DNA from 3 places in the Arthrobacter rhamnosi genome. Region 3 is predicted to be linked to each of the others. Evidence: riboswitches for the same ligand, from Rfam matches in the RefSeq annotation. Region 3 holds a riboswitch; each other region holds the start of a gene.

The links. Region 3 has a riboswitch for S-adenosylmethionine ahead of ACX80I_RS09655 (ABC transporter substrate-binding protein). Riboswitches for the same ligand answer to the same signal wherever they lie in the genome.
Region 1: linked by a shared signal. The riboswitch ahead of ACX80I_RS11420 (ABC transporter substrate-binding protein) and the one ahead of ACX80I_RS09655 (ABC transporter substrate-binding protein) in region 3 are both predicted to bind S-adenosylmethionine.
Region 2: linked by a shared signal. The riboswitch ahead of ACX80I_RS14170 (bifunctional o-acetylhomoserine/o-acetylserine sulfhydrylase) and the one ahead of ACX80I_RS09655 (ABC transporter substrate-binding protein) in region 3 are both predicted to bind S-adenosylmethionine.

Annotation. Positions count from the first base shown of each region.
Region 1 covers NZ_JBTNDT010000005.1:85,432-88,698, forward strand. The annotation lists gene ACX80I_RS11410 (DUF7793 family protein) at 3-386, opposite strand; gene ACX80I_RS11415 (aminodeoxychorismate lyase) at 482-1,360, shown strand; SAM riboswitch class IV at 1,468-1,585, shown strand; gene ACX80I_RS11420 (ABC transporter substrate-binding protein) at 1,748-2,671, shown strand; gene ACX80I_RS11425 (amino acid ABC transporter permease) at 2,682-3,267, shown strand, end outside.
Region 2 covers NZ_JBTNDT010000007.1:143,355-146,621, reverse strand. The annotation lists gene metX (homoserine O-acetyltransferase MetX) at 1-711, opposite strand, end outside; gene ACX80I_RS14170 (bifunctional o-acetylhomoserine/o-acetylserine sulfhydrylase) at 718-2,037, opposite strand; SAM riboswitch class IV at 2,119-2,235, opposite strand; gene ACX80I_RS14165 (VOC family protein) at 2,390-3,031, shown strand; gene ACX80I_RS14160 (DUF1540 domain-containing protein) at 3,111-3,267, opposite strand, start outside.
Region 3 covers NZ_JBTNDT010000004.1:166,223-169,489, reverse strand. The annotation lists gene ACX80I_RS09665 (carbon-nitrogen hydrolase family protein) at 1-885, opposite strand; gene ACX80I_RS09660 (FadR/GntR family transcriptional regulator) at 974-1,765, shown strand; SAM riboswitch class I at 1,878-1,976, shown strand; gene ACX80I_RS09655 (ABC transporter substrate-binding protein) at 2,080-3,267, shown strand, end outside.

The DNA of each region.
Region 1 (3,267 bases), on a different contig from region 3:
TGTCAGGGACCGTACGGATGTTCGGTGAGCCAGGCCAGCGCCTCGGCCGGGCACTCGAAGTAGCGCGTGGGGTACGGGGGGTTGTGCACCCGGGCGAAGAAGTCCGCCAGTGTCCTGTCGACCGCGCTCGGGCCGACGATGGCCATGGCTGCGATGTTCAGCGCAGTCGCGAAACCGTGAAGAGCGCTCCGCGTGAGCGACACCATGCCGTTGAGCTCCACCAGCATCGGCGGGCAGACGTCCCGGCACAGCGCGTTGGACCGCTCGATCAGTGCTGCGGCATCACTGTCGCCGACGCTCGTATTGCGCCGCCACTGGACCCACAGGACCTCGGTGCGCAGCTCGGCCACGAAGGCTTCCGGGGCGGCATCCCGTTCTTCCGCCATGCTCCCCAACCCCCTGTGGTGATACCCGAGTGCCGGACATCCCCTCGCACACTACAGACAGGGGTGGTCGGGCGCGAGCGGATACGCTGGGGGCCATGACTGTTCTCGTGTTCCTCGACCCGGCCCACGACGACGGCAGGGTCGTCGATGCCTCGCAGCCCCAGCTCCTTGCCACGGACCTGGGCGCCACCCGCGGCGACGGGGTCTTCGAATCGCTCCTGGCCGTCGACGGGTCTCCCCGCAAGGAGCAGGCACACCTGACGAGGCTCGCGTCGTCGGCAGCGGCCCTGGACCTTCCGGTCCCCGACGCCGAGGCGTGGAGCCGGGCCATCCGCACCGGCCTGCGGGAATTCGCGGCAGCGGAACCGGAGCGCCATGACGCCGTCGTGAAGCTCATCGCCACGCGCGGGGCCGAAGGCGCCGGGCGGGCCACCGCGTGGGTCCAGGTCGCGCCCGTGCCGGCGTCGACGATCGAACAGCGCAGGACGGGACTCCGGGTCCTGTTCCTCGAACGCGGGTACGACAGCTCCGTGGCGCAGCGCGCACCTTGGCTGCTGCTGGGCGCCAAGACCCTCTCCTACGCCGTCAACATGGCGGCCATCCGTTACGCGAAGGCCCACGGGGCCGACGACGTCATCTTCACGTCCTCCGACGGCAAGGTCCTGGAGGGCCCCACCTCGACCGTGCTGCTGGCCTCCGACCGCGACGGACGGAAGACACTCCTGACACCGCAGCTCGAGAGCGGCATCCTCGCGGGCACCTCGCAGAGCGCGCTGTTCACGGCGGCCAAGGAGCAGGGGTGGGAACTCGGCTACGGCCCCCTGGAACCGCACCACCTCCTCGACGCCGACGCGGTATGGCTGATCTCGAGCATCCGGCTCCTCGCACCCGTGCTCTCGATCGACGGCCAGGCCGTCCGATCCTCGCCCGCCCTCACGGCCGAGCTGACCGACCTCGTGGACCGCTTCGTGTAATTTTCGCCACAAAAGCCTGCCCCACAGGCCGTTTACCGCGTCAAACGCCGATTTCCGCGCAATTTCGTTTTGACCGGGCACTTCGTGCTGCCATAGCGTTTTCTTGGAATCAAGAGCTCCAGCCCTCGGCCCTGGCCGGCTGGACAGCAACCCTCTCCCGTAGTGGGGTGCTCCAGGTGAAGATTCGGCCGCCGGGACCAGTCCCCCGGTTGGCAAGTACGGCGTCGTGCGGACCACCCCGAGGTAACCGGGACAGCAGCCGCCACACCGCGCCCGGCCAGAACAGCGAGCGTGTCACCAGCAGCCTCCCGGCACCTATTCGTTCCTCCCCGAGATCCACCTCATCCAGTCGGCCCGCACCCCGGGCCAGCATCGAAGAAGGACCCCATGAACATCTCCCGCAAAGTCCTCGCGGCACTCGCCGTCCCGCTCCTCGCGCTGACCGTCTCCTGCGGCAGCAACACCAGTAGCAGCAGCGAGCCGACCGCGACCACCGACGCCCTCGCCGGCAGCGACCAGCAGTCGCTCGACCAGTACACGACCGAGGACACCACGCCGGTCGACGAGATCGACACCTCCAAGCTCGGCCTCATCACGGAGGGGACCCTGCGCGTCGGCACCCTCTCGGACGCTCCGCCGAACATCTTCATCGAGAACGGCGTCTTCACCGGCTACGACAACGAGCTGCTCCGCGCCATCGGCGACAAGCTCGGTCTCGAGGTCGAGTTCGCGTCCACGGACTTCTCCGCACTGCTCGCCCAGGTCCAGAACAAGCAGTTCGACGTCGGATCCTCCTCGATCTCCACGACGGCCGCCCGCCGCGAGAACGTCGGCTTCACGAACGGCTACGACTTCGGGTACATGGCCGTCGTCACGAAGAACGGTTCCTCGGTCACGGGCTTCGACTCCCTCTCGGAGAGCACCCGCATCGGCGTGGTGCAGGGCACCGTCCAGGACGACTACGTGACCAACACCCTCGGCCTCGAGCCCGTGCGCTTCGCGGACTACAACACGGTCTACGCGAACGTGAAGAACGGCCAGGTCGACGCGTGGGTCGCCCCGTCCCAGCAGGCCACCGGCCAGGTGAAGGAGGGCGATGACACCACCATCGCCGAGACCATCATCAACACCGAGAACTTCACGGCCTATGCCGTGAACAGCGAGAACCAGCCCCTGATCGACGCGCTCAACTCCGGGCTCGACGCCGTGATCGAGGACGGCACGTGGACCGAGCTCACCAAGGAGTGGTACCCGGACCGCGAGATGCCCTCCGACTGGAAGCCCGGCAGCAAAGCCGTGGAAGTAAAGTAGCGGTCCCTGCATGAATGCCCTTGAACAGCTCTCGCAGACCTTCTTCGACTGGGGGGCGATGGCCGCCGTCCTGCCGGAACTCCTGGCGGTCGGACTGCGGAACACCCTGATCCTCGCGATCACGTCCGGCATCATCGGGTCGGTCCTCGGCATGCTCCTCGCGATCATGGGGATCTCCCGGAACCGGCTGCTCCGCTGGGTGGCGCGCATCTATACGGACATCTTCCGTGGCGTCCCCGCCGTGGTGATCATCCTGCTCATCGGCATCGGCCTCAGCCCGATCTACCGCCAGGCCACCGGCAGCACGAGCCCGTTCCCCATGGGCATCCTCGCGCTGTCGCTCATGGCGGCGGCCTACATCGGCGAGATCTTCCGCTCCGGCATCCAGAGTGTGGAAAAGGGACAGCTGGAGGCCTCGCGCGCACTGGGCTTCAGCTACCGCTCCTCCATGCAGCTCGTGGTGGTTCCCCAGGGCGTGCGGCGCGTGCTGCCCGCCCTGGTGAACCAGTTCATCGCGCTGATCAAGGAGTCCTCGCTGATCTACTTCCTCGGACTCCTGACCAGCGAGCGTGAGCTGTTCCGGATCGGCAACGATG
Region 2 (3,267 bases), on a different contig from region 3:
GTAGGTGATGTGGGCGATGCGCCGGGCGATCCCGAGGCCCGCATCCGGATGCGGGCCGTCGTAGTAGTCGCCGCCGCGATAGGCGGGGTCCAGCCGGATTGCCTGCAACTGCGCCTGGGCGAACGCTATCTGTTCGGCCGAACTGGCGGCAGTGCAGGCGATGACGGCGCACCGCTCCACCCGCTGCGGGTACATCAGTGCCCACTCGAGCGCTCGCGCCCCTCCCATCGACCCCCCGAGGACCGAGTGCCACCGCTCGATGCCGAGCCGGTCGGCGAGCAGGGCTTCGGCCCGGACGGAGTCGCGGATGGTGACGAAGGGGAAGCGCGATCCCCAGGGAGTGCCGTCGGGTGCGAGGCTGGCCGGCCCCGTCGAGCCGTAGCACCCTCCCAGCATGTTGACGGACACGACGAAGTACCGGTCGGTGTCCACCGGGCGGCCGGGGCCCACGAGCGAATCCCACCAGCCCTCCTCCTCCGATGCGCCGCGTGCCACGTGCGAGCTGCCGGTCAGGGCATGCTGCACGAGCACCGCGTTCGAGGCATCCCGGTTCAGCCGGCCCCAGGTCTCGAAGGCGAGCTGCACGTCCGGCAGCTCACCTCCGGTCTCGAGGGCCAGCGGTCCGATCGGGGCGACGCGTAGGAGCCCGTCCCCCGAAGGGCGCGCGTCGTCGATCCCGGGGTGCAGCGGAGCAGGAGGGTAGGTGGTCACGAAGGGCTAGACTCCTTTGGCGGCACGGAACCCCGCGTCGAGGTCGGCGAGGATGTCGGTGATGTTCTCGAGGCCCACGGACAAGCGGACGAGACCCGGACGCACGCCCGCGGTGAGCTGCGCCTCCGCCCCGAGCTGGCTGTGCGTCGTCGACGCCGGGTGGATGACGAGCGAGCGGACGTCGCCGACGTTCGCCACGTGCGAGTGGAGTTCCAGTCCGTCGACGAAGCGCTTGCCGGCCTCCAGTCCCCCGACGATGTCGAAGCTGACGATCGCGCCCGTCCCCCTGTTCCGCCCGTACTTCCTGCCGCGCTCGTACCAGGGGCTCGAGGCCAGGCCGGCGTAGGAGACGCGCTCGACGTCGTCGTGCCCCTCCAGCCATTCGGCGACCGCCTGCGCATTCTGCACGTGGCGCTCGACGCGCAGGCTGAGGGTCTCCAGTCCCTGCGCGATGAGGAAGGCGTTGAACGGCGAGACGGAGGAGCCGAGGTCGCGCAGGAGCTGGACACGGGCCTTGAGGATGTACGCGAGGTTCGCGCCGAGTGCGCTGCCGACACCGAGGTCCCGCGCATAGACGAGTCCGTGGTAGCTCTCGTCCGGCGTGTTGAACCCGGGGAACCGCTCGGGGTACCGGGCGAAGTCGAAGTTCCCCGAATCGACGATGACCCCGGCGATGGCATTGCCGTGACCTCCGAGGTACTTCGTCGCGGAGTGCACCACGATGTCCGCGCCCCATTCGATGGGCCGGATCAGGTACGGCGTGGACAGCGTGTTGTCCACGATCAGGGGAAGCCCGTTCTCGTGCGCGACGGCGCTGATGCCCTCGATGTCCAGGACGTCCTGCCGGGGGTTGGACACGACCTCGCCGAAGAAGAGCTTGGTGTTCGGCCGGACGGCGTTCCGCCACTGCTCGAGGTCGTCCGGGTCCTCCACGAAGGTGGTCTCGATGCCGAACTTCCTCAGCGTGTGCTTGAAGAGGTTGTACGTGCCGCCGTAGAGGCTGGGGCTGGCCACGATGTGGTCCCCCGCCTCCGCGATGTTCAGCACCGCGAAGGTCTCGGCAGCCTGGCCCGAGGCGAGCAGCAGGGCGCCGGCTCCGCCCTCGAGGCTCGCGATCCTCGTCTCCACTGCCTCCTGCGTGGGATTCCCGATGCGCGTGTAGATAGGAGCGAGTTCCGTCAGCGCGAACCGGTTGGCGGCACTCTCGGCGCTCGGGAAGACGAACGACGACGTCTGGTAAATAGGCAGCGCACGCGCTCCCGTGGCTGCGTCCGGTGTCTGGCCGGCGTGGATCTGGCGTGTCTCGAAAGACCAATCGTTGGACATGGTGCTCCCTGTCGGAAGGGGCCCCGCCTGGTCCGGTGCTCCGGCCGGTGCGTGCCGCTCCAGGAGACCGGCTCCCGCAGGAGCCCGCGCTTGCACGGCGCCGGAATAGCGCCGAACCTGGTCTTCACCCGGGGCACCCCACCGCGGTTGGAGGGTTGCCGGCCAGCAAGCCGGGGCTTCGTGCTGGCACTCATGACCTGCACCCATGAAAACCCATCGGAGCGGATCCGGCAAGCCGGATGACCTCTCGTGAAGCAGCCTGCGGAGGGGCGACGGGGACGCGATCGGAGGACCAGCAGGAGTAAGGCGAGCCTTAGTCGAGACGTGCATCACTTAGTGCCAAGATAACCGCATGCGATTGGACCATGTCTCATATGCCTGCGAACCCGATGGACTTGCTGCGACTGCCGACCGGATCGCGGCCAACCTCGGGATGGACCCCGTGAAGGGTGGCGTGCACCCGCGCTTCGGCACCCGGAACATGATCTTCCCCCTGGTGAACGGCCAGTACCTGGAGGTCGTGGAGGTCCTCGACCACCCCGCGTCGACCAAGGCTCCCTTCGGTCAGGCCGTGCGCGCGCGCTCCGAGGCCGGCGGAGGCTGGATGGGCTGGTGCGTCGCCGTGGACGACCTCGCCCCGTTCGAGGAGCGCCTCGGCCGCAGCGCGGTTCCCGGCAACCGCAAGTTCCCCGACGGCCAGGAACTGACGTGGCAGCAGATCGGCATCAAGGGGCTCATCGCGGATCCCCAGGTCCCCTACCTGCTCCGCTGGGACGAGGGCACCGAGGCCCTGCACCCCTCCCAGGCGCGCCCGGCATCGGTGAAACTGGCCTGCCTGACCATCGCGGGCTCGTCGGAACGGGTGACCGAGTGGCTCGGCACCGATGTCGAGGAGACGCTCGACGGCGTGAAGGTCCAGTGGATCGCCCCGAACGGCACTCCGGGCATCATGTCCGTGACCTTCGAGACCGCCGACGGCCGCATCGAGATCTGACGTCGCTGAGAATTGAACAGGAAAGGGCCGGACAATCGTCCGGCCCTTTCCTGTTGCCGCGCCTCGGGCGGAGGCGCCGTCAGGCGTGGGTGTAGGTGAGGCAGTCGGCGGCGTCGGCGCCGGGGCCCACCTTGACGGCCGGGGCGCCGCACAGCAGGTCGTGGTTGAAGGTGCACTCCGAGCGCTGGCACGCGCCCACGTGTGCGAGCATCTTCGGCAAGCCGCCACTGATGGAG
Region 3 (3,267 bases):
CTAGTCCTGACGGGCAGTGGACGCGGGGGTCCAGGTAGCGGGATCGATGCGGCCGGAGTACATGGGCAGCTCGATCGGGGTCTCATGGGCGCGGAACTGGGACCACATGCGGTTCAGCCCGGCGGTGCCGTGCGTGCGCACGTAGTCGATGCGCGACAGGTCGAGGGTGGCCGCCATCATCCCGGTACCCTCGTCGTCGAGAGATTCGAGGACCGTGCCCTCCGGGTCCACGATGAGGCTCTGGCCGCGCCCGGTGGGGCCGGCACAGTTGACGCTGACAATAAACACCTGGTTGACGATGGCGTTGGCCCGGGCGAGGACCAACTCGTGTTCGCGGTCCTCCGTGGTGGTCTTGACGACATTGAGGATCACGTCCGCGCCGAGCCAGGCGAGCTGGCGGGTCACTTCGGGGAACCACGCGTCGTAGCAGATGGACAGACCGGCCCTGCCGTAGCCCTCGAGGTCGACGGTGACGAAGGCGTCCCCGGGGTCGTACGGCTCAAAGGGACGCCACGGGAAGATCTTGCGGTAGCTCGCCTCGAGCTCGCCCTGCGGGGAGAACACGAGGGCGGTGTTGAACAGCTGCCCCTCGGGCCCGCGCTCGCAGATGCTTCCGGGCACGAGCCACACGCCGAGGTCCCCGGCGAGCTGTGCGAGCTCCCGCACGAGGGGCCCGTCGAGGGGCTGCGCAGACTCCTGGAGCGCTTCCGTGCGCGCCTGGTCGGGGTAGCCGTCACCGAACAGGTGCAGTTCGGGGTAGACGAGGAGCCGGGTTCCGGGATGCGCCGCGAGGGCGTCGGAGACCTGGGTGGCGAAGACCGAGAATGGCTCACCGATCGCGATCGGTTCGGACTGGACCGCGAGGAGCGGTAGGGGCTGTGACATGGGTCGCCTTGGCTTGCAGTGACGGGGCTCACGCAATATTAGCTCATATTGAACTATTATCAAGGCGGGACGACGTTAGGGTGAAACCATGGCTGCTGAAGTGCGGGAACCGCCGGGTACGGCGGCGTCGTCTCCCCTGCCGTCTGCACTGCCGGCTCCTATGCCCTCTGCCCTGCCGCCCGGCCTGCCGCCCGGTCACGGACGGCGCAGCGCCATCGATGCCGTCCGCGCCCGCATCGCCACCTCCATCTCGCTCGGCCTTATCCAACCCGGCGAACGGCTGCCGGACCAGGCCGACATCGCCCTGGGGCTCTCGGTCAGTCCGATGACAGCCCGTCGGGCGATGGCGAGCCTTGCCGACGAGGGGATCGTCGTCCGGCGGCGTGGACGTGACGGCGGTACCTTCGTCGCGGCGGATCCTCCCGCCGTCGCCCTGGAGAGGCTGTCCCTGGGACTGCCGGATGCCGCGGCCGTCCACGATCTGGTGGACCGGCGCCTCCTCGCCGAGTGCGCGGTCACCCACTTCGCCGCCGTCAACGCCACGGAGGACGAGCTGGAGGCGCTGGAGGCGCTGACGCAGCGCATGGGGAAGGCCACCAACTGGTCGGAATACCACCAGGCCGACGACGCCTTCCACCGGTCCGTGGCCGCGGCGTCCCACCTCGGTGCTGCCACCGCCGTGTATTCGGCAGCCCTCGGCGAGCTGTACGAGCACTTCGTCCCGTACCCCATCGACGCACTGCACCGCGCCAACGAGGACCACATCGACCTGGTGCGTGCGCTGCGGAGGCGCGACGCGGTTCAGGCGGTCTCGATCGCCCACGCGCACGTCGACAGCCTGCACTCGACGATGTTCATGGAACTCGCGCGTCGCGCCTAGCTGCCGGCCGGTCCGGCCGGTCCTCCTACGACCTCCCGCACGACCTCCCGCATGACCGAATATGACGGGGACCACTGGCGCAGCCGATGCCCGGTGCGCTTAGCTGTAGCCATAACCATCCCGAGCGGCCGAGAGACCTGGATCGACGACGCCGCAGCAACCCTCCCTGTGTAGCAACGGGGAACGGTGCTACTGCCAGGACCGATGGAGAAGCTACACGCTTTCGTTGGTCTCCCCTCCCGTGCTTCCGCACGCCCGGGTGATCGCTGGCTGTCCTGTCTGCCCTCCATCGGGCGATGATTCAGGAGCCCAGCGTGACAACAGCAAGCCCCAGCACACCCCGCACCCTCGCCCTGCTCGCAGCGGCCGCAGGCCTTCTCCTCACCACATCGGGCTGCGGAGGATCAGCCGCAGCGAGCGAGGACGACACGTTCGTCTTCGCCACCGGCAAGGACATCTCCTGCCTCGACCCCCACGTCGACGGCGACATGCCGCAGGCCTCGATCGCGGCGAACTACCTCGACTCCCTGGTCTCCCAGGACAGCGAGGGCGCCATTCATCCGTGGCTCGCCACGGACTGGTCAGTGTCCGACGATGGCCTCACCTACACCTTCACGGTGCGCGACGACGTCTGGTTCACCGACGGCACGAAGCTCACCGCGGAGGCGGTCAAGGCGAACCTCGACCACATGGTCGACCCCGACACGCAGTCCGGCACGGCCGGCGGCTACCTCAAGCCCTACACCTCCACCGAGGTCGTCGACGACACCACCGCCGTCGTCACCCTCAACCGCCCCTACGCGGCATTCCTCGAGGTGCTCGCCCAGCCGTTCCTCGGCATCGAGTCACCCGAGGCCCTCAAGCGCCCGCGGGCCGAGAACTGCAACGCGCCGGTGGGCTCGGGCCCCTACAAGATCGTCGACTACGTGCCGCAGTCGAAGGTCAGCCTCGTCCGCAACGAGGACTACAACTCCGCTCCTCCCTATGCGAAGCACCAGGGCCCGGCCCACATCGAGAAGATCGAGTGGCGGATCGTCCCCGAGGACTCCACACGCTACGGACTCCTCCGCGCCGGCCAGGTGGACGCCCTCGACCTCATGCCGTCGGTGCACTTCGACGAGGCCGAGGCCGATCCGAACGTCGAACTCATCCTGCAGGACCGGCCCGGGAACCCGACCAACCTGATCCTGAACACCACGCGCGCACCGTTCGACGACCTCAACGTCCGCAAGGCCTTCCTGCGCAGCGCCTACGTGGATGCGGGCATCAACAGCGTGTACTTCGGCACCGTGACCCGGGCCGGCGGACCGCTGAGCTCCACCACCGGCTTCTACTCCCCCGACTTCGAGCACGTCTACGATCCGGACCCCGAGGAGGCGGCACGCCTGCTCGACGAGGCCGGCTGGACCGAACGCGACGACGAGGGCTACCGCGTGAAGAACGGCCAGCGCCTCACGGTGCACTTCCCCTACACGCCGGACTGGTGGCCCACAGCGCACCAG